4 regions of the Planococcus plakortidis genome follow, and region 2 is predicted to be linked to each of the others. Evidence: riboswitches for the same ligand, from Rfam matches in the RefSeq annotation. Region 2 holds a riboswitch; each other region holds the start of a gene.
The links. A riboswitch is a leader RNA that binds a small molecule or an ion and turns the genes downstream of it on or off. The one in region 2 is predicted to bind thiamine pyrophosphate.
Positions count from the first base shown of each region.

Region 1: it holds a riboswitch for thiamine pyrophosphate, as region 2 does, so the genes downstream of both, thiT (energy-coupled thiamine transporter ThiT) here and BBI15_RS13405 (lipoate--protein ligase family protein) in region 2, are expected to answer to the same signal.
Region 3: it holds a riboswitch for thiamine pyrophosphate, as region 2 does, so the genes downstream of both, BBI15_RS08245 (ABC transporter substrate-binding protein) here and BBI15_RS13405 (lipoate--protein ligase family protein) in region 2, are expected to answer to the same signal.
Region 4: it holds a riboswitch for thiamine pyrophosphate, as region 2 does, so the genes downstream of both, tenA (thiaminase II) here and BBI15_RS13405 (lipoate--protein ligase family protein) in region 2, are expected to answer to the same signal.

Region 1 covers NZ_CP016539.2:996,569-1,001,720, forward strand. Annotated here, with positions in the region: gene BBI15_RS05005 (aminopeptidase) at 1-793, shown strand, start outside; gene BBI15_RS05010 (SGNH/GDSL hydrolase family protein) at 806-1,750, shown strand; gene BBI15_RS16525 (hypothetical protein) at 1,813-1,962, opposite strand; gene BBI15_RS05015 (M20 family metallopeptidase) at 2,027-3,109, opposite strand; TPP riboswitch at 3,249-3,348, shown strand; gene thiT (energy-coupled thiamine transporter ThiT) at 3,442-4,017, shown strand; gene map (type I methionyl aminopeptidase) at 4,177-4,929, shown strand; gene BBI15_RS05030 (tryptophan-rich sensory protein) at 4,975-5,152, opposite strand, start outside.
Region 2 covers NZ_CP016539.2:2,684,371-2,689,522, forward strand. Annotated here, with positions in the region: partial or broken gene lipA (lipoyl synthase) at 1-903, opposite strand, end outside; gene BBI15_RS13405 (lipoate--protein ligase family protein) at 900-1,739, opposite strand; TPP riboswitch at 1,828-1,934, opposite strand; gene BBI15_RS13410 (STAS domain-containing protein) at 2,079-3,098, opposite strand; gene BBI15_RS13415 (hypothetical protein) at 3,233-3,463, shown strand; gene BBI15_RS13420 (pyridoxamine 5'-phosphate oxidase family protein) at 3,530-3,952, shown strand; gene BBI15_RS13425 (RrF2 family transcriptional regulator) at 3,982-4,416, opposite strand; gene hmpA (NO-inducible flavohemoprotein) at 4,632-5,152, shown strand, end outside.
Region 3 covers NZ_CP016539.2:1,626,427-1,631,578, reverse strand. Annotated here, with positions in the region: gene BBI15_RS08265 (YwaF family protein) at 1-256, opposite strand, end outside; gene BBI15_RS08260 (ABC transporter ATP-binding protein) at 281-1,039, opposite strand; gene BBI15_RS08255 (ABC transporter permease) at 1,032-1,799, opposite strand; gene BBI15_RS08250 (thiamine-binding protein) at 1,799-2,092, opposite strand; gene BBI15_RS08245 (ABC transporter substrate-binding protein) at 2,092-3,099, opposite strand; TPP riboswitch at 3,229-3,338, opposite strand; gene BBI15_RS08240 (putative quinol monooxygenase) at 3,436-3,732, opposite strand; gene BBI15_RS08235 (MarR family winged helix-turn-helix transcriptional regulator) at 3,762-4,190, opposite strand; gene BBI15_RS08230 (nitroreductase family protein) at 4,298-4,942, opposite strand; gene BBI15_RS08225 (hypothetical protein) at 5,133-5,152, opposite strand, start outside.
Region 4 covers NZ_CP016539.2:2,461,724-2,466,875, forward strand. Annotated here, with positions in the region: gene thiW (energy coupling factor transporter S component ThiW) at 273-761, opposite strand; gene thiE (thiamine phosphate synthase) at 758-1,375, opposite strand; gene thiD (bifunctional hydroxymethylpyrimidine kinase/phosphomethylpyrimidine kinase) at 1,350-2,228, opposite strand; gene thiM (hydroxyethylthiazole kinase) at 2,218-2,976, opposite strand; gene tenA (thiaminase II) at 2,969-3,658, opposite strand; TPP riboswitch at 3,748-3,849, opposite strand; gene BBI15_RS12475 (S1C family serine protease) at 4,636-5,152, opposite strand, start outside.

The DNA.
Region 1 (5,152 bases), 1.6 Mb from region 2:
CGCGATCCCATCGGAGAAATGGGCACAGAAAGTATTCCCGGGCGAACATGACCAGATGGCCGCTTTATGGCAAGCAATTTTCCAGACCGTGCGCATTGGGGACGGTGACGCAGTCGCACTGTGGAATGCACATATTTCCAGCCTGGAACGGAGGGCATCCGCATTGAACGAGCGGCGCTACAAAAAATTGCATTACCGTGCGCCAGGCACCGATTTAACAATCGGCTTGCCCCAGGGCCATATTTGGATGAGCGGGGCTTCCCGGACACCGGATGAAGTGCCGTTCATCGCCAATATACCCACTGAAGAAGTGTACACCGTCCCGGCGAAACTGGAAGTGGAAGGCATCGTGCGCAATACGAAGCCGCTCATCTACCAGGGCAATATCATCGATGGCTTCACATTGCAATTCGAAAATGGCCGCATTACGGAAGCACAAGCAGAAGTCGGGCAGGAGCTGCTGGATGAATTGATTTCAGCCGACGAAGGCGCGGCGTATCTCGGGGAAGTGGCACTTGTGCCGGTTAAATCGCCCATATCGGATTCTGGTATTTTGTTCTATAATACCTTGTTCGATGAAAATGCATCGAATCATTTGGCTATCGGCGATTCCTATCCGACTTGCCTCGAAGGCGGAAAAGACATGGACCGTCAACAATTGAAGGAATATGGATTGAATACGTCGATTGTCCATGAGGATTTCATGATCGGCTCAAGTGATATGGACATCGACGGTATTAGGGAAGACGGCAAGACCGAAGCGATTTTCCGAAAAGGAAATTGGGCATTCTAACGAGGTGAGCATATGAAAAAGACGATCAGCATGGTAGCGGCAGGGCTTTTGTTATTGGCTGGCAACCCGGCATCTGCAGAGCCGCAAACACCTGCCGTTTATGTGGCCATCGGCGATTCACTGGCGGCAGGCCAGACGCCGAACCGGTCAATCGACAGCGGCTATGCGGATTTGATTGCGCAGGAGTTGGGGCGCAACCAGCCGCTGGCGTTCTATTCGAAAGACTTGGCATTTCCTGGCTTCACGGCGGGCGACGTCCTGGACAGTATCGAATCGGACGAAGCCAAAGAACTGCTGGGTTCGGCGAATATCATTACGGTTTCTGCCGGAGCGAATGATTTGCTGCGCCTCGTGCAAGCAAACGCCGCTGAAGGCGCATTGAGTTTCGAGGAGATCCAGGCAGATTATGCATTGAACGCAGCCCGTGAAAATGTCAGGGAAATTCTTTCTGGGTTAGAAGAGTTGGCGCCATCAGCCGAAGTCTATGTCATGGGATATTATTTTGCGTATCCGCACGCAAGGGCCAGCCAAAAACAAGGGACGGCCGGGCAGCTGGAACAATTGAACGCCATTCTCAAGCAGGAAGCGGAACGGACAGGCGCAATATTTGTCGATGTAGCCGAGCGCTTCGGTGAGGATGCCGTGGAACTCGTTCCGAATTCAGGAGACGTCCATCCGAATATAGCTGGTTATCAGGAGATGGCAAACGCTTTCTTTGAACATTATGCAGGAGGCTTTGAAGTAGAAGATGCAGAGCTTCCGGAACCGGCGCCTGTAACTTTCGAAGAAATCCAGCAAATGCAGGGGCAGGAAGAGGGAGAGCCATCAGGTGAAGCCGAGGGGGCAGAAGAAGAGCCTGAAATGGAAGGTGCTTCAGATGATGATTCTGCCGCCAAGCCTTCCGATAGCAAAAAGCTTGATTTTCTAGCGATCCGCCAGGCATTGCTGCTTGTTTAAAAGTTCAAATCAACAATAAAAAGGCCGGAGAAAATGATTCATTTTCTCCGGCCTTTTATCGTTCAGCGGCTCTTTCGTGAGTCGCTGCGGTTGCGTGCATCGCTTTCATTGTCCGTATTGTTCTTTTTGCGGTTGTTCATCACTTTGCGGATGATCGGGTATGCAATCGGCCCGTATTTAATCGCAGATCTGACAAGTCTTCCAATCGCCATATTATATCGCTCCATTCATTTATCGTATTGAGGATTAGTATAGTTTTCCCGGTTTGGACTGATTTCAAACATCGGTAGGCGCCATGGCGTGGGCGATCAATATATCCTTATAGGAATGGACGCTTGAAATGGAAACGTATTCTGCATTACCGTGCCAGTCATCTCCGCTCGGCCCGAATTCGATGGCGCCTTGCCCGCCGGTTTTCTCGGCATAATAACGGGTATCGGCAGCACCGTGCTGCCCAAACAGTACAGGCTGTTCGGAGAGCGTCGATTCGACCGCTTTCATCAAGGTCTGGATATACGGGTGATCGTCCGTCGTCGTCAATGCAGGGGTCGAACCGCTCGCTTTATACTCCATGTCGAGCTCGAGCGTATCCGCCAGCTGTTCCATTTGCCGGATGATCTCGTCTTTATCCTGTCCTGGCATGAAGCGGATATCGTAGGACATCTTGCAGATTTCCGGCACCACGTTATAACGGTCGCCTGCGTTGATGATCGGCAAGTTGACGGATGGCTGCTCATAGTATTCCGTCGATTCTTTGCGGAACGGCAAATCCTTCATGCCGGCATGGAATTTCATCGCCGATTCGATGGCGTTAATGCCCTCCCATGGGCGCGATCCATGTGCTGGCTTGCCTTTAAACGTCAAGTCCATTCTTAGTATGCCTTTTGATTGCAAGCCGATCTTCAAATGGGTCGGCTCGCCACAAATGACGAAATCGCCGTAATGGCCTTGATCGACCAGCCATTTCGATGTATTGCGGCCGCCGATCTCTTCGTCGGTGACAATATGCAGGTGCACTTCGCGCGGCAAGGCGGAAGCATCGAGGTCAACAAATGCTTGCATCATGGCAGCGACGCCCGCTTTCATGTCGGCGGATCCGCGGCCATACAGTTTATCGCCTTCTTCAATAGGGGAAAATTGTTCTTTATGTCCCGGCACGACGTCAACGTGGCCGTTCCAGATGATCTTTTCGGCACCTTGCCCCTTAGATGCCGTCAACATCAAGTAGCCGTCGTTATCATGCACTTCCACTTCTTCGCCTTTCGCCTTGAGCCAGGCAGAGCAGAAAAGCAAGGCTTCGTTTGCGCCTTCTTTCGTATCGCTTTCGATCTTGATCAAATCCTTCAATAAATCAATCATAGAATCGGCAGTTTTCCAACTGCCTCCACCACCTTCCAGAAAGTTTGCTTGTTTTTAACTACCCTAATCCAGCCTGCTGAAACAGCCTTGCAAGCGAAGTGTGCGTTGTGTACAATACACATAATAGCGAAATAATTGTATACACCACAAGGGGAGCTTTGGCTGAGAGTGAACGATTAAGTTCTTACCCTTCGAACCTGTAAGTTAACGCTTGCGCAGGGATGTGGATGGAAAACCGGCCCGAGCGGCGCCAGGATCTGTCCTGGCGCCGTTTTTTATTATTGAAAAACGGTCCTTCTGGTGATGTGCAAATCCAAAAGGAGGCAGTTTGAATGAGGAATAAACGCGTGTTATTGATGGTCGAGATTGCGATTTTTGCAGCTCTCGGCTTTGTATTGGATTTTATCGCCTTTCGCATGCCGCAAGGCGGTTCGGTCAGCCTGGTCATGATCCCGATTGTGTTGATGGCTTTCCGCCGAGGGGTTGGGGCAGGGATTATCACGGGGCTTCTCGTCGGGTTGTTGCAGATCGTTACAGGTTTCATCTCGGTTGCGCCATTGTCGTTCGGCTTTGTCGTCATGCAAGTCGTTTTGGATTATTTATTGGCGTACGGCGTTGTCGGCTTAGCGGGGGTGATGCGCGGCCGTTACATGGAAGCCGTGCAGTCGAAGAAGACCGGGAAAGTCTTTGCCATGGTGGCGCTGGGCGTATTGATCGGCTCATTTCTCCGTTATACAGTCCACGTCATTACGGGTATCCTGTTTTTCGGCATGTTTGCTGAAGGCAATGTCTTTATCTATTCAGCGGTCTACAACGCAACCTATATGATTCCCGTAGCGCTTGTCGCGGCGATTGTTTGCTCTTTGCTGTTCATTACAGCGCCGCGGCTGACACAGCCGGATTCATGATCAAAACCGCCTAGCGATAGGCGGTTTTTTGATGGATAAAGAAAATAATGAGCGCTCTTTTTTGGTTATTTATGGGAAATGCTCGAAAGGTATGAGAGGCGAGAGCGACTTATTCTATGTTATAATGCTCAAATAGAATAGTTTGAAAGAAGGGTCAGTATGATAGCGACTAATGAAAAAGATATTGAAGGATTAAAAAAAGCCGGGCAAATGGTGGCGGAAATCCGCGAAACGATGAAAGCGGCCGTAAAACCGGGCATTACGACAAAAGAACTCGACGAACTTGGCGGCCGCCTGTTCAAAGAATGGGGCGGCGTCTCTGCCCCGAAATCGGAATATGATTTCCCCGGCTATACATGCATCAGCGTCAACGAAGAAGTGGCGCACGGGATTCCAGGGAAACGCGTCATCAACGACGGCGATATCGTCAATATCGATGTGTCGGGTTCGTTTGGCGATTATTTTGCGGATACCGGCATTTCTTTTGTGGTCGGGGAAGGCCATGAAGATAAAGAAAAGCTTTGCAAAGCAGCAGAATCCGCCTTTGAACGCGCGATGACAAAAGTGAAGGCTGGGGCGAAGCTGAACCAGATCGGTAAGGCAGTCGAGCGTGAAGCAAAAGATCAAGGCTTGTTCGTCATCAAGAACCTGACGGGCCATGGTGTCGGGAAATCGCTTCATGAAGCGCCGCAGCATATCCTCAATTATTACGATGCGTGGGAGACGACGATCTTGAAAGAAGGCATGGTGCTCGCAGTCGAGCCGTTTATTTCCCAAAAGGCCGAGCACATCATCGAGTCAGGGGATGGCTGGACCTTTATCACGCCGGACCAATCGCTTGTGGCGCAGATCGAGCATACCGTACTCGTCACAAAAGGCGAACCGGTTTTGCTGACGAAACTTGAAAAATAAAAGCATCGAATATAAAAAAACAACCATCAGCCGATGGTTGTTTTTTTATGGCGTCATACCTGTTTTTGCCGGCTTTTTCTTGATCAGCAGAATGCCGGTCAGTAAAACGCCGCTTAAGAACAAAGCTGCGGTACTGACCAATAATTCGTCCATGCCATGGCGAACGGCGATGGCAACGAACGCCCAGATGAAGACCAGGGTCAGCGGAATGTCCGAATGGTGG
Region 2 (5,152 bases):
CGCCTTTCATGTATTTAATGCGTTTCTGCACAGCGGTTTCGTTCACTTGTTCATCTGCATGGTAGGAAGAACGCACCATCGGGCCAGCTTCGCAATGCTTAAATCCTTTTGAGAGCGCGATTTCCTTCAATTCCTGGAATTCATCCGGATGGTAATAACGGACGACGTCCAGGTGTTTCAATGTCGGCTGCAAATATTGGCCGATTGTCATGATGTCGACGTTGTGTGCCAACAAATCATCCATCGCTTCGATGATCTCTTCTTTCGTTTCCCCAAGCCCGACCATGATGCTCGATTTTGTCGGCACATGCGGCGCGATTTCCTTAACCCGCTTCAGCAATTCCAGGGAACGGTCATATGTCGCTCTCGCCCGGACGCGTTTCGTCAGGCGGCGCACCGTTTCGATATTGTGGTTGAAGATATCCGGTTCACTGCTCATCAACATATGCAGGCTTTCGTAATCGCCTTTCATATCGGACGGCAAAATCTCGACAGTCGTTTCCGGCATTTTCCGGTGGATGGCACGCACCGTCTCTGCAAAGACTGCAGCGCCTCCGTCCTTTAAATCATCACGCGCTACCGCTGTCACGACGACATGCTTCAAGTTCATGATTTCCGTCGATTCGGCTACGCGCTCCGGCTCGCCCCAATCCAATTCGTTCGGCAAGCCGGTCTTGACGGCACAGAACCGGCACGCTCTTGTGCATGTATCCCGAGGATCATGAAAGTCGCAGTGCGGCGCTCGCTCCAACATTCGTGGATATTCGGGCATCTTGCTTCTTCGCATACCGTGTTCAAATTTTTCTCACGCATCAATTTCTTCAGATCATTATAGGTTTCGTTCGTGTTCAATTTCACTTTTAGCCATTCGGGTTTACGTTCACGCTGCTTGGTTTTTGTCATCGCATAAGTTCCCCTTTCTCTTCTCGTCGGTAGTTCCACTCTTCACTCGCGTATTTGGCTTCGAGCACACGTACTTCTTCCAGCAATTCAGCTGGCGGTTCGAATTTTTCCAGACGGATGCCAAGCCCCGTTTCAAATCCAGCCTTGAATGCCTGCTGCACTTTTTCTAAGCTTGCCGGTTCTGGCATGAGCTCGTTGATCGCGACAGCGCGTGTGCGGAAAGCTTGGCGCGCCCTTTCCTTCACCGATTCACTCGGGTAGACGAACAATTCGAACAAACGTTTTTCATCCAACTGCAGCGGAATCGAACCGTGCTGCAAAATGATGCCTTGTTTTCTTGTCTGTGCGCTTCCTGCCGCTTTCCTGCCTTCAACAGTCAGTTCATGCCAGGATGGTTCTTCAAAACATACCGCCGAAGATTCTTTCGGCCGCTTAGATTCAGCAGCTAATTGTGCATGAATCCCTAAGTTCCGGTAGCCTTCGAGCAAGCCGCGGGAAATGACCAAATACGCTTCTTTCACTGACTTCGGCATGGATGGATGATGCTCCGGAATCACTATGCTGTAAGTCAATTCCTGGTCGTGCAGCACGGCTTTTCCGCCGGTCTGCCTCCTGACCAAGGGTACGCCCATTTGCGCAGCTTTTTCGAGATCGATGCTGCCGTTCAATTTCTGGAAAAATCCCACTGATATCCCAGCTGGCGCCCATCCGTAAAACCGGAGGGTGGGTTTCATGCCCGTCTTGCGCTGCCAGTTCATCAATGCTTCATCCATTGCCATATTGTAGGCCGGCGTGCAAAGCCCCGACTCCATATAGCCCCATGTTTCCTCCAAAATGTCTCAACTCCTCTCAGCTTATGCATGACTCCTAAGCCCATAAAAAAACACCGCTTTCCCATGGGGAAGCGGTGTATGCAGGCAAGTGGAAGCATACGTACCACTTCCCTACGCTGGCATGGTCCAGATCAGGTTCAAGGGGTCCAGGCATTCGCCCGTCTCAGCCAGTCAATCCCGGCTCCCCCAGTGGTCAGCTATGTATAGTTCTCCTTGAGCTTAACATTGTCCTTAAGAAATCTCAATATACAAAATAATTTTTCTTTCATTTTCATCCATTTATTTAAATTTATAACAAATAAAACTCTCCTTTTCCGTCGGATGGATAGGAAGAGTTTTACATCAGATGATGGTCTTGCCATTTTGCGCTAAAGCGAAATGGATGCTGTGCTGAAGGGTACGGAAGCATTCATACCCCGAAAGATCCACACCCGCTTCTGTGATCGTCATGCTGGTATGCGGTGAAATACCGGCCAGTACGGTCTTTGTGCCAATCAAACCGGCGGCAGAACCCAGTTTTTCGATGAGCATCGCGGCATGCTGGTTGAAGCTTTCATTCAGCCCGGTCAAATCAAGCAGCAAATAGCGCGCTTTGTATTTCGGCAAATTTTCAAGCGTCTTGAACAACAGCTCTTCAGCACGCGCTTCGTCGTAGCGGCCAAGAAGCGGTACGACGACGATATCTTCGAGCACCGGGATCAGAGGAGAAGAAAGTTCACGAATCATGTCATGGAGATCCGCCGTCTTTTCGTCCACTAGCTGTTCAAGTTCGCGGATTTTTTCGGATTCCTTGCGGCGTGCCAGTGAATGGATATTTTTTTCAATCGTCTCGTCCGATGGGAAATAACGGATCAGGCATCCTTCATGTCCTTCGATCTGAGAATGGACAACTTCATACCAAATGTTGCGGCCCAAAAGCGAGCTGAAGATCCCTGCATAATGGGCAGGCAAAAAACTGCCGCCGATCTTTTTTCCTTGTGCCACATTGATTTGATATTCCCAGCTGTTTTTCAGCGTCACTTCCAAAGTCCCGGCTTCGACGTCCAGATTATGGATCGTTGCCACTCCCCATCCGGCTGATGCATATGTATTGGTGATGAGTTCAGAAGCTCTCAGAACGGAGACCCCGCCCATTTTGTGGAAGTAATCCCCCACTACCTGGCCTTGCCGATACCCTGTCGATTCCAAAACGACAGCTGCCGCCTCTTCCCCGGAGATTTCCTCAATCGAATCAAAAAACATTTTCATTGCAGTGGAAGTCCAAAACAGCACCGAATTCTGGCCTTCAAAGAGGAAGCGCCCTTCCGTGAGGTCCCATTCAAAATCCAATCCGCCCACGTTAACCTTCGTTTGTTGCGTCATCGTATAGCCATCCTCCCTAATTAGTCCTATGGATTCATCATACGCGAGCCCGTAACCCCCATCAAGTTTGAATGTTTTAAAGCGTTTCAATTAAGGAATAGATAAACAAGAACGCTAAAGGAGAGGTGCTAACAATGGCAGAAAAAGACCGTTTCAACGAAAAGGAACGAAAGTCGAACGACGGGGCTCCAATGGACAATCCTGAACAAATCAAAACCGATAAAGAAACCATGACAGAGATGCACGAAGAAGAAATGAACGTGGATTCCATCCCTTTGGAAGATTTGAAGCAGGACATGAAAGACGAGAAAAATCCCCGTGACACTAAAGATGATTCAGCGAGTGAGGAAAAACATCCTGAATGATTCAATCTGCAGGCTCCTGGCCCGCAGCTTATCGGTAGATAATACCACTGCAAAGGAGAGAGTTGGATGGCACAAGAAGAACTGAAACAACAAGCCTTAAAAATATTGGAAGACAGCATGATCGGGACCTTGGCAACCATTAAAGACAACAAACCGCACTCCCGTTACATGACTTTCTTTAACGATGAATTCACTTTATACACGGCGACAAGCAAGCAGACGCAGAAAGTCGATGAACTGGAGAAGAACCCGAACGCACACATCCTGCTAGGTTACGAGGGTGAAGGCGTAGGCGATAGCTTTCTCGAAATCGAAGGGCAAATGTCGCTGCGGGATGACCGTGAGCTGATCGATAAAGTATGGAATGAGCACTTGACCGGCTGGTTCGACGGCCCTGAAGACCCGAACTTGATCATCCTGGCGATCACGCCGACTCGTGTGCGCTTGATGAACCGCAAAGGCAAAGATCCCCAAACAATTGAACTGTAAACAAAAAGCCTCCGGTACCGGAGGCTTTTTCATGTGCGCAACAACTCGCGCAATGCATCTTTATTAAATAGAAGATCTTGCAGATTGTATTCATCCAATACTGCCAAATAGGCATGCAATGCTTTGCCGAGCACTCCCCTCAACCCGCAAATAGGGGAAATCGGGCATGTATTGGTCTCCGAACTGAAACACTCCACCAAGTGGAAGTCTTCTTCCATTCGACGGACGACCGTCCCGACATTGATATTCTCAGGGCGGTCCGCCAAGCGAATGCCGCCTCCCCTGCCCCTGACCGTTTCAATGAATCCCGCTTTGCCGAGTTCAAAGGTCACTTTCATCAGATGGTTCTTGGATATATGATAAGCGTCGGAAATTTCCTGTATGGTGGTCAACTTGCCGTCTTCTTTCGTTCCTAAATAAATGAGTACACGCAATGAATAATCCGTATACATCGTTAACCTCATTGGTCTCACCTTCCCTGCACGTCCATTATACTCGCCGCCTGAATTTCTGGAAAGGAAACGCATCTGCGGAATCCAGGCTTTTTGCGCCAATATTCCATGTGTGACTTTTCTGTGAAATGAAATGTGTCTAAATTTTAAAGATGTATTTTAAATATATCTTTAAACACTTTTTCAGGTTATAGTGGGACTATAGAAAACAAAAGGAGAGATTGACTATGTTATCCGAACAAACAAGAACAATCGTCAAATCCACCGCCCCTGTATTAGCTGAACACGGTAAAACCATCACGACCGTTTTTTACAGCAATATGTTCGAAGCCCATCCAGAACTCTTAAATATCTTCAACCAAGCCAACCAAAAACAAGGGCGCCAGCAAACAGCGCTTGCCAATACAGTATATGCGGCTGCTGTCCATATCGATAATTTGGAAGCGATCCTTCCAGCCGTCGAACAGATCGCCCACAAACACGTGAGCCTCGGCGTCAAAGCGGAACATTATCCAATCGTCGGTGAATATCTTTTGAAGGCGATCAAAGAAGTACTCGGCGATGCAGCGACAGACGACATCATCAACGCTTGGGCAGAAGCTTATGGCGTCATCGCCGATGTTTTCATCAGCATCGAAAATGGCATGTACGAAAAAGCGGAAACCCAGGAAAATGGCTGGAGCTTCTTCAAAGACTTCACCATCGCACGCAAAGTCAAAGAAAGCGAGAATATCACTTCCTTCTATCT
Region 3 (5,152 bases), 1.1 Mb from region 2:
GGTGGAGTGGCATATAGCGGTTGAAACTCCAATAATCGTGGCTGATGGCCCAATATTGATATGACACTTCAGAGATTAGCAACGCAGCAAATAATAGCCAGCGCAATTGTTGGAATAAAGCGTCTTTGGTGGATAGGTTGTCTTTCAGGAGAACCAAGCAAAGAAAGCCTAAGAAGGCGATTCCCAATACAGCCAAATGACTAACGGAAAAAAGTTCGAACGGATAATCGGATCTCGGGCCAAACCACGTGTCCATCGCTGCCCCTCCCTCTGGCTCTTGCTATGATCCCATTGTTTCTTCCATTGTCCTTTTCTTCAATACTTTGTATATGTCCTTCTTATATTGAAGAAACTCTTCGCTTAAAGTGAGTGCTTCTGCCCTCGGCCGTTCGAATTCCACCTTGAATTCGGTGACGACTTGTGCCGGTTTTTCCGACAGCACGAGGATGCGGTCTGCGAGAAACAAAGCTTCATCAATATTATGGGTGACGAAAAGAATCGATCGTTTATCGTGCTGCCAGATATCCAGCAGCCATTTTTGCATCTCCGAACGGGTGAATTCGTCCAGCGCGGAAAACGGTTCGTCTAGCAAGATAAGCGGCTGTGGGCTCAAGAGGCTCCGGATAAAGGCGGCGCGCTGCTTCATGCCGCCCGACAATTGATGCGGATAGGATTGTTCGTATCCCGAAAGTCCTGCTTTTCCCATCATTTGAATGGCTGCTTGACGATCTTTATGCCCGGCGATTTCAGCTCCTAACAAAACATTGTCCAGTACGGTGCGCCAAGGCAATAGGGATGGGCTTTGCGGCATATAGCTGACAGATCCTTTTTGGCCGTTGATGTTCTCGCCGTCCAACAAGATCGCTCCTGCATCCGGTTCATAGAGCCCGCCAATCAAATGGAACAAGGTGCTTTTGCCGCTGCCGGAAGGGCCGAGCACGGCAACAAATTCATCTTCTGCTATATTCAATGATAACTCCTTCAGCACTTCGGTCCCGTCAAAGATTTTCGTCAATTGTTCAATCGCCAATTCAGCCATTCGAATTTCCTCCTCCGCTCGTTTTCCAGCGGATGACCCGCTTTTCGAGTAACACGATCGCCGCAAAAAATAGCATGCTCAAACACATGATCAACAGGATCGCGACAAATACTTGCGTCGTCTTGAACGAAGAAGAAGCGAGCGTCATATAGACGCCGATGCCTTCCTGCGCCCCGAGCCATTCAGAAATGACAGCGCCCATGACGCTATAGGTCGCCGCAATTTTCAAGCCTGAAAAGATCGACGGCATCGCATGCGGCCATTCGAGCTTCCAAAAAATCTGGCGTCTGTTAGCTCCGGCCATTTTCATATAATGCAGCAACTCGCCGCTCGTCTGCCTGAACCCATCAAGTGCCGCGATGGTGATCGGGAAAAAGCATACGAGAATGATAATGATTAGTTTCGGCAATAAGCCAAAGCCGAACCAAATGACCAACAGCGGCGCCAAAACGATAATCGGGATATTTTGCGATAAAATCAGCAAAGGATAAAAGGTCTCCCGCAGTTTCGGCACGAGATGGAGGAGCATCGCGACGCCGAGCCCGATCGACGATCCGATGAAAAAGCCGAGAATCGATAACCGGATCGTCGAAAACAAATGACCGCTGTAATTCGGCCAACTGTTTACCGCTTCCAGCCCGATTTGATAAGGGGTCGGAAGTAGCCAGTCCGGCACTTCAAACAGCGGCACCAGCACTTGCCAGATGATCAATAAAAGGATGAGGACCAGAACCGGTCTCCATCCTTTTCGCACAATCATCACGGCCGGTATTTCTCCGTCAATTTATCCATCGATGCGCCGCTCGGCTGATACAGCACTTTGATTTGGGAGATGACGTTCGGGCTGCCGTTTTCGATCATCGCCTCGTTCATTTCTTCGACGATTGAAAATAACTGCGCCAGATCACCTTCCATCGTCGTCTCCAATGGATTGACTTGGTACGGGACGCCTGACTTTTCAATGACGGCGATCGCTTTGTCCACATACGGGATGACGTTTTCCCCGTTTTTCGTTTTCGGGATGATTTGAATACTTAAGAGTGCATTGGCCATCAGTTTTCCCCCTCCGGTAAAAATTCGTTGGTATACGCCTCTTCAACGTCCAGTTCCTCATCCAACAAGCCGTTGTCGAACATCCAGGCTGCATAATCCGCCCACACTTGCTCTTGTTGTTCGCCGAATTGCGGCGCATCGTCCTGATATTTCGGCGACAGCCATTCCTGGCTCGCTTTCACCAGTTCCGGGTCCAAATCCGGTACCGACTCGATGAGGATGTCCGCTGCTTGTTCCGGCTCATCGATGGCGAATTCATAGCCTTGCGACACCGCTTTGGTGAATGCACGCACCGTTTCCGGATCTTCTGCAATCATGTCTTCGTTGGTCATCAGGATCGGAGTGTAATAATCCAGTTTGTCCGAGTAATCGGTCAAATACTGCATGTTCAACTCATCGCCGCGTAACTCTGCTTCAATGCCCGTCCAGCCATAATAGATCCACGCAAAATCGATATCGCGCTCGACGGCTGTGAAAAAGTCGCTATTGCCGATATTGACGATGTCGACGTTTTCCACATCGGCGTCGTCTTGTTCCATGATGGACCCAAGCACCGCTTTTTCGACCGGCGCGCCCCATCCGCCGTAGGTTTTCCCTTCGTAATCACTTGGCGACTCAATGCCTTTGTCTTTAGGCGATGCAAATCCGGAGGTGTTGTGCTGGATGAGCGCCGCGATTGAAACGATCGGGATGTCCTGCACTCTCGCTTCCGTCAAACTTTCCTGTGCCCCGATGCCGAATTCCGCCTGCTTGGAAGCGACCAATTGATTGGCGCCCGCTTCACCCGGCAAAATGATTTCTACATCGAGCCCTTGCTCTTCAAAATAGCCCTTTTGCTGTGCCACATACAACCCGGTATGATTAGTATTCGGCGTCCAATCCAAGACCATCGTCACTTCTTGTAATCCCTGTTGTTCATTCGCCACATCGCTGCCCGGATTTTCCGCTTCGTCCGTGCATGCCGCCATCAGCAATACCGGCGCGATGGCAATCGTCCATTTTTTCATGTTGTTTCCCCCTCTGAATAGATCCATAAAAAATGATTTCAGGAGCTGAATCAGGGGACATATCCAATTGCGGATACAAAAAAAGCGCCCAAGGTTATGGAAACCTTGGGCGCATATCATCGCAGAATAGACCGATTTGAATATGTTCCCTCCGCTGGTATTAGCCAGTTCAGGTTCCAAGGGTCAATATCTCACGGATATTCTCTCAATCGGCAACACCGATTCCCCCACATGTGTTTTATGAAATTAGCATTTGTCTTTCAAAGACTATCTTGTCACAATTGCCCGAGATGTTCAAGCTCTGTCTAACATCTCGGTTGAACAAACAAGATTTCCTTACATTGGGACAGCTTCACCGCTATAAACTTTGAGTTCCATCGGTGCGCTCATGAACCCAGCCGCTTTTTTAGAAAAAGCCGTAAAATGCTTACTCGCGTTATGTGCTTCGATCGCTTGCGCATCTTCCCATACTTCAACCATCGTGAAATGGCCGTCCTTCTCTACCGATTTCATCAAATCGTATTGAACATTGCCTCGCTCTTGACGCGACGCGTCGATCAGGATTTTACTTTCGTTTAAAAAAGCTTGCTTCTGGTCCGGTTTCACTTGCAAATGTGCGTGGATAATCATCATGTGATTTCGCCATCCTTTAATGTGTATTTTTAATAATCTACGATATTGTCTTGCATGCGCCTCAGCATATCGCTAAGCGCATCCACTTCCTCAGCGGTAAAATCATGGAGCATTTGCTTGATGAAGCCCGTATTTTCTTTGCGGTATTCGACGATGCGCTCGCGGCCTTCATCGGTTAGGCTGACAAAGATTACGCGATTGTCCTCTGGATTTCTGCGCTTTGTGACCATGCCACTCGTTTCTAGTTGTTTCAAGTGGCGCGTCACCGCGGCGCTATCGATATTGACCAATTTTTGCAGCGTCGACTGATTGATTTCGTCCACTTTATAAAGCTGCGACAATAACTCATAACGCGACGCGCTGATACCCGTGCAGCGCTCGAACTTCGGGCTGATTTGATTGGTCAGGCCTTTAAACTGGTGCAGCACTTGTTCCTGCTTTGAAAATGAACACGGCATTAGCAAACCTCCTAAATGATCGATAAAGTCAATTGATGATTACACCTACTATAAATTGACCAGTCAAATATATTACATAAGCCCTCCGTACTTAAAAGGTGGCGGGATCAGCTCCACGTCGTGATTGTGTCGACCGGCAAGCGGTACGACTGGAAGCCTTCGCTCGCGGCTTTACCGATCGTCAAGAGCATAACCGGTACATAACGCTCTTTTTCCAAGCCGAATGTTTCAGCGATTTTCTCCTTATCATAGCCCCCGATTGGGTTGGTGTCGTAGCCGAATGCACGGGCAACGAGCATCAATTGCATGGAGACAAGCCCTGAGTCGAGCATCACGATGTCTTTCATCTGATCAGCGGACATGCCTTCATACATCGGCTTGAAATAATTGAGCTGGAAGTCTTTTACGTCTTCCGGCATGTAGCCGTGTTCGACCGCCTTGCTGTAAATTTCTTCTGCGTATTCATAATTTTTCCGGTCCCCGAACACCGCGATGACTGCGGAAGAACTCATGACTTTATCTAAATTGAATGATGCAAGCGGCGCGAGCTTTTCTTTTCCTTCTGGGCTGTCAATGACGACAAACCTCCATGGCTGCATATTGATGGAAGAAGGCGCTTTCGTTGCCTGCTCCAGGATTTCCGTCATTTCCTCGCGGCTGATTTTCACCGTCGGATTGTAGTGTTTTATGGAACGGCGTCCGTTGACGATTTCATTGAAATCATTGGTTTTCTTATTTTGCAGTGTATGCATGACGAATTGCTCCTTTTTCTCTCTTAATTGTTTTAAAGGATATTAATTGACCCCTCATTAATTGATGCCTCACACAATATAAACCCGCTGCAGGATAAATGCAACTGAAAAGTTTCACAGCATTTCTGTACTATAGAAATCGGCGATTAAAATCATATTTCGGAAAGCTTTTGTTCAAGTTTTTTTACATTCACCACTCAAACTTACGAA
Region 4 (5,152 bases), 220 kb from region 2:
GCTCATTCATTTCTTGCGGGGTCTCGGTCATCTCGTCGCTTACGCTGCTCCACAGGAAAGATAAGGTCGACCTACGGGAGAACTTATCTTTGCGAAAGTAATGCGCAACATTACTGAGCAGAAGGGGTCACGAGCGAACGCTTCTCCAAATACTTAGATAGGTCATTGATTTTTGTAAGTTGAAAAGATGATTACCTATAAATTAATAACTGGCTAATAAACTTATTCAACACACTGAAATAAGGATCGGCTTTGTGAGCCGACCCTTATTTTCACGCCAATAATTTACTGCTTTTCGTTTTCTCCAAACGGTACACTAATACTACGCCAAGCACTGCCCCGCTGATGCTCGATACGAGAAAGGGCGGCATGAAGAACAAGGCGCCGACTTCGGTTCCCATGAGAATGCGCGCATAAGGCACCGCGACGAGCGAGGCGATGATGCCGGTTCCAAGGATCTCACCCGCTGCCGCAAAACCGAGGCGACCGCTGTAACGGTAAAACAGTCCGGCAAGCAATGCGCCGATCATGCCGCCCGGGAACGCGAGCAGCGAGCCGGTCCCGGTCAAGACGCGCACCGCGCCGGTCAGAAGGGCGATGACTACCGCGGGGCCTGGGCCAAAGACGACGGCCGCGATGACATTGATGGCATGCTGCACTGGGTACGCGCGGGCGATGCCTGCCGGGAACCAGACGAACGCCGATCCGGCGACGGCGAGTGCGACGAACATTGCCATAAGCACGAGTTTTCTCGTATTCATCCGACACGCCTCCCAGGGATTGATTGTTTGAATCGTTCGATTTGCCCTGCGACGTCATGCGCCTGGGCGATCGAGGAAATGACGGCGATGCCCGAAACACCTGCCCGCCAGACCATTTCGGCGTTGCCCGGTTCGATGCCGCCGATGCCAATGACCGGCACATGCGGGTATTGGGTTTTCACTTTGATGATTTCCGAGACTCCTGCCGGCGGTTTCGCATCGCTTTTTGTGCGCGTTCCGAATACCGGTCCCATGCCGAGATAGGTGGCGCCGCACGTCAGCGCACCATTCGCTTCCTTGACGGAATGTACCGAGACGCCAAGTGCCATCGATGCGCCGATCCGTTTTCTCACCTGTGCGCAGTCCATATCATCCTGCCCGATATGGATGCCGTCCGCTTCGATCGTGCAAGCCAAGTCGACATCGTCATTGACGAACATCGGGACAGCGTATTCACGGCATAAGCTTTTGCACTTGGCCGCAAACTCCATAAGCTCATCGCCTGCCAACGCCCCGCGCCCTTTTTCGCGCAGCTGGAAATGGGTGATGCCGCCTTCAAGTGCTTCCTCAAGCAGCGCGAGCGGCTCTTTAGTACCGGCGTTTATCGTACCCATCAGAAAATAAATTGCTGGATTCCTGAACAAGGTGGACCACCTCCTTTACGGCTAATTCCTTATAGGCGGCATGGTGCGTCGGGCCGTGGCCATGGCCGATATCAAGCGGATATGCGAGAGCTGCCTGGATGAATTCCTTGGCGGTGAACAAAGCATCTTCTACGTCTTTGCCTTTGCCGAGTTCGGCGGTTAGCGCCGCTGAAAACGTGCATCCGGTGCCGTGCGTCTGTTTTGTCTGGAGGCGTTCCGAGCGCAGCAAGAGCACCGTGCCTTGCTGATCCAGATAAAAGTCTTCCGCTACATCAGGGTCATTGCTATGGCCGCCTTTGATGACCACGGCTTTCGCGCCGAGCGATAGAATCGCTTCCGCCGCTTCTCTTCGCGATACATCATCGGTGATGTCGATTCCGCTCAATACTTCCGCCTCGGGGATATTCGGCGTGATGATGGCAGCGAGCGGCACGAGCATCGTTTTGATGGCTTCCACTGCTTCTTGTTGCAATAAGGAAGCGCCGCCTTTTGCGATCATGACGGGATCGATGACGAGTTTGTCCCAGCCGTAGCGCTTGATGCCTTGAGCTGTTTCTTCGATGATGCCGGCATCAAACAGCATGCCGGTCTTGAGCGCGCGGATATCGAAGTCCGTCCCGATCGCATCGAGCTGTTCATTCACTGCTTTTCGGTCCATAGGATAAATGCCGTGGACACCCAATGTGTTTTGGGCAGTCACCGCCGTTACTACTGAACAGCCGAATGCGCCGAGTTCCTGGAAGGTTTTCAAATCGGCCTGTATGCCTGCACCGCCGCCTGAATCGGATCCGGCGATCGTCAGTACTTGCGCTTTAGTTTCCATAAAGAACCGCCTCCTGTTTGGATAGTTCATCAAAAAATGCCATTTGGAAACTGCCTGGCGTGAGTGCGCTTTTAGCTGCCCGGCTCCCTGCGTTCGCATACAGCTGCAAGCCATAGGCAAGCACATCAAGCGCGACAGATTCTTCGTCCGTCAAGAATGCCGCAAGTACTGCGCTGAGTAAACAACCCATTCCCGTGACCGATGCCATCAACGGGTCTCCGCCTGTGATGTGCTCGGTCCTTTCGCCATCTGTCACTAAATCGCTTGTGCCTGTTACCGCGACAATTGTTTGGTATTCATCAGCCACTTGTTTAGCGATAGCTTCCAAATCGCCTTGCCCTTCTCCTGCGTCGACACCGCGCGCTTGCCAGTCCGCTCCTGCGATAGCTGCGAGTTCACCTGCATTGCAGCGGAGTAGCGTGATATCGAGTTCCGTCAGCAATCGCTTCACGGCCTGCAAGCGATAAGCTGTGGCCCCGGCACCGACCGGATCCAACACAATCGGGATGCCTTTTTTCATTGCGGCGCGTCCCGCGATGAGCATGCTTTCTAATGAGCGCTCCGTGATCGTGCCGATATTGAGCGACAAGGCATCGGCGTGTCCTGTGAGTTCGGCGACTTCCTGTTGCTCGTCGCCCATGACCGGCGAGACGCCGAGCGCGAGGAGTCCATTTGCCTGAAAGTTCGAGACGACGTGATTGGTGATGCAATGGATCAATGGCTTACGTGCGCGTAAATCCCTAAGCATGGCGGACACTCTCCTCTTGTGCAGGAAGTTCCCACGTTTCCATCGTCCACGCCTGCTGCCAGAACTGCCATTCGTAATAGCTGCTCCTTCTGAAGCGTGTCTTCAATTCCTCGCGGCGTTCTTCCGGCAAGCCTTCAGCCAACCGGTCCATGCGTGCGATTTGTTCATTGACCAGTTCCCCGAACCATTCGGAGCCGTATGTGCCGATCCATTTCTGGAATATCGGTTCTTCCGGCGTTGCAGTCTTCAAACGTTCACCGATTTCGTAATAAAGCCAATAACATGGAAGCAAGGCTGCGAGCACATCCGCCAAATCCCCTTCTGCCGAGCGGTACATATGCGAAACGTACGCATAGGCGTGCGGCGACGGTTCGAATAGTTGCCAATCTTCTTCAGTCACCCCAAGCAATTCCATAAACGATTCATGAAGCGCAAGTTCTGCGGCACAGGTCTGTTCGGCATGATGCGCGAAAGACTGTGTGGTTTTAAGATCTTTGGCTTTCGTGGCACCGATCGCCTGCACTTTCGCGAAATGGGTCAGGTAATAGGCGTCTTGCATGACGTAAAATTTGAAGACATCAAGCGGCAAATCGCCTTTCGCGATGCCTTTCACAAACGGGTGTTCAAAACTTGCGTCCCATAAATCTGCGCATTCAAACCGGACTTCTTTACAAAATGTCATGTCGCTCTCTCCTTTTTTGGGCAAAATAAAACACCGCTTCCCAGGTAAGGAAGCGGCGATAAAGGTCAGCTTAAGAAATTGGAGAAAGGCTCACAATTCGCCCACTTCCCTACGCTGGTATGATCCAGATCAGGTTCAAAGGGTCCGGACTCTTGTCCGTCTCAGCCAACATGGCTCCCCTAGTGGAATAGCGATATTTTTTTATTGTCGGCAATAGAATAACATAGCTGGCTTGCGAATTCAAAACTTTTCGAAATTAAGATGGCAGGAGTTTTGTTGTTTAATTGGAATTAGCTTGCACTTTTCACCTACTAGTTATCCGCAGCCTAGCCTGGGGTTGAGCTTTCCCTCTTAAGCGCGATGCTGCTTTTGGATTTCGTTGTACAGGAAAGTGACTGGGTGAATGGTTTTTGCGATTTCGTCCGTTTCGGTTTATTTTCTTAGGTAGTCGAAAGTGAAAATGGTTTGGAATCGATTTACTGACACCATGGTATTGTTCTGCCGCTTGCAAGCATTTATTTCACATACCCGGCCTTCAATGAACGATGCATTTCGTTTTCACTTTAAAACTAGAGCTGCAGCGAAAGGGGCTGACGCCGGAGGGATCGCGCGGGACTGGCGAGACCTATATGGCGCAGCCATAAGGGCTCGACGCCCGCCCCTCGGCAAGCATGCCCCTTCAGCGCAAGCTCAAAACTTCTACATTTTTCAGGAAATACTGCAATGGTCTGCCTGTTGTAAGCAAGTCTCCATTTCCCACACCCTGCCTTCAATGAACAATGCATTTCGTTTTCATTCTAAAACTAGAGCTGCAGCGAAAACCGGCGACTCCGGGAGGTATAGCGAGACAATTGAGACCCTGGACTGAGCGTAAGCGAGGGAAGCGGCTCAATGCGAGCCCTCCGGAAAGCGTCCGGTTGCAGCGCAAGCTCTCCACTCAAAATCCACTCAAAAAAAGAACCTCCAAAATGGAGGCCCTAAATTTCTTCCACATATTCAATCTGGTAATCCCCGTACTCGTCGATCACGATGGTGTAGCGGCGCCGGTGGTCGATCGTTCCGGTTTCGCCATTCGCTTCGTGATAATTGAACACCGCGCCTGCTTCGACGTATGCACGGTCGCCTTCAATTTCGACGGAACCGACTTCCGGCACAACCGAATCGAACACGCGGCCCTCTTCGGAATACTCCTGTATGACACTGTCCACCGCTTCGACGGCTTGGCTTCCCGGCATCAGATACGTTGAGTAATAATTGAGCTCCTCGTCATTCATCGAATACGGCAGCAAATCGTAATAAGCTTCGATGAAACTCGACAATAAGGCCTCGTCAAAATATGCATCTTTCACGGACGGTTCGACCAATTGGGAGTCGGGCAGCGGGTCTGGGTTGTTCGCCCATGTGTCCAATAAGTCCTTTTTCAAGTACAGCGGAATGGCATAGCCGATTTCGGGATTGTCTTCAAGCATCACCGAATTGATGCCGAGCACTTTG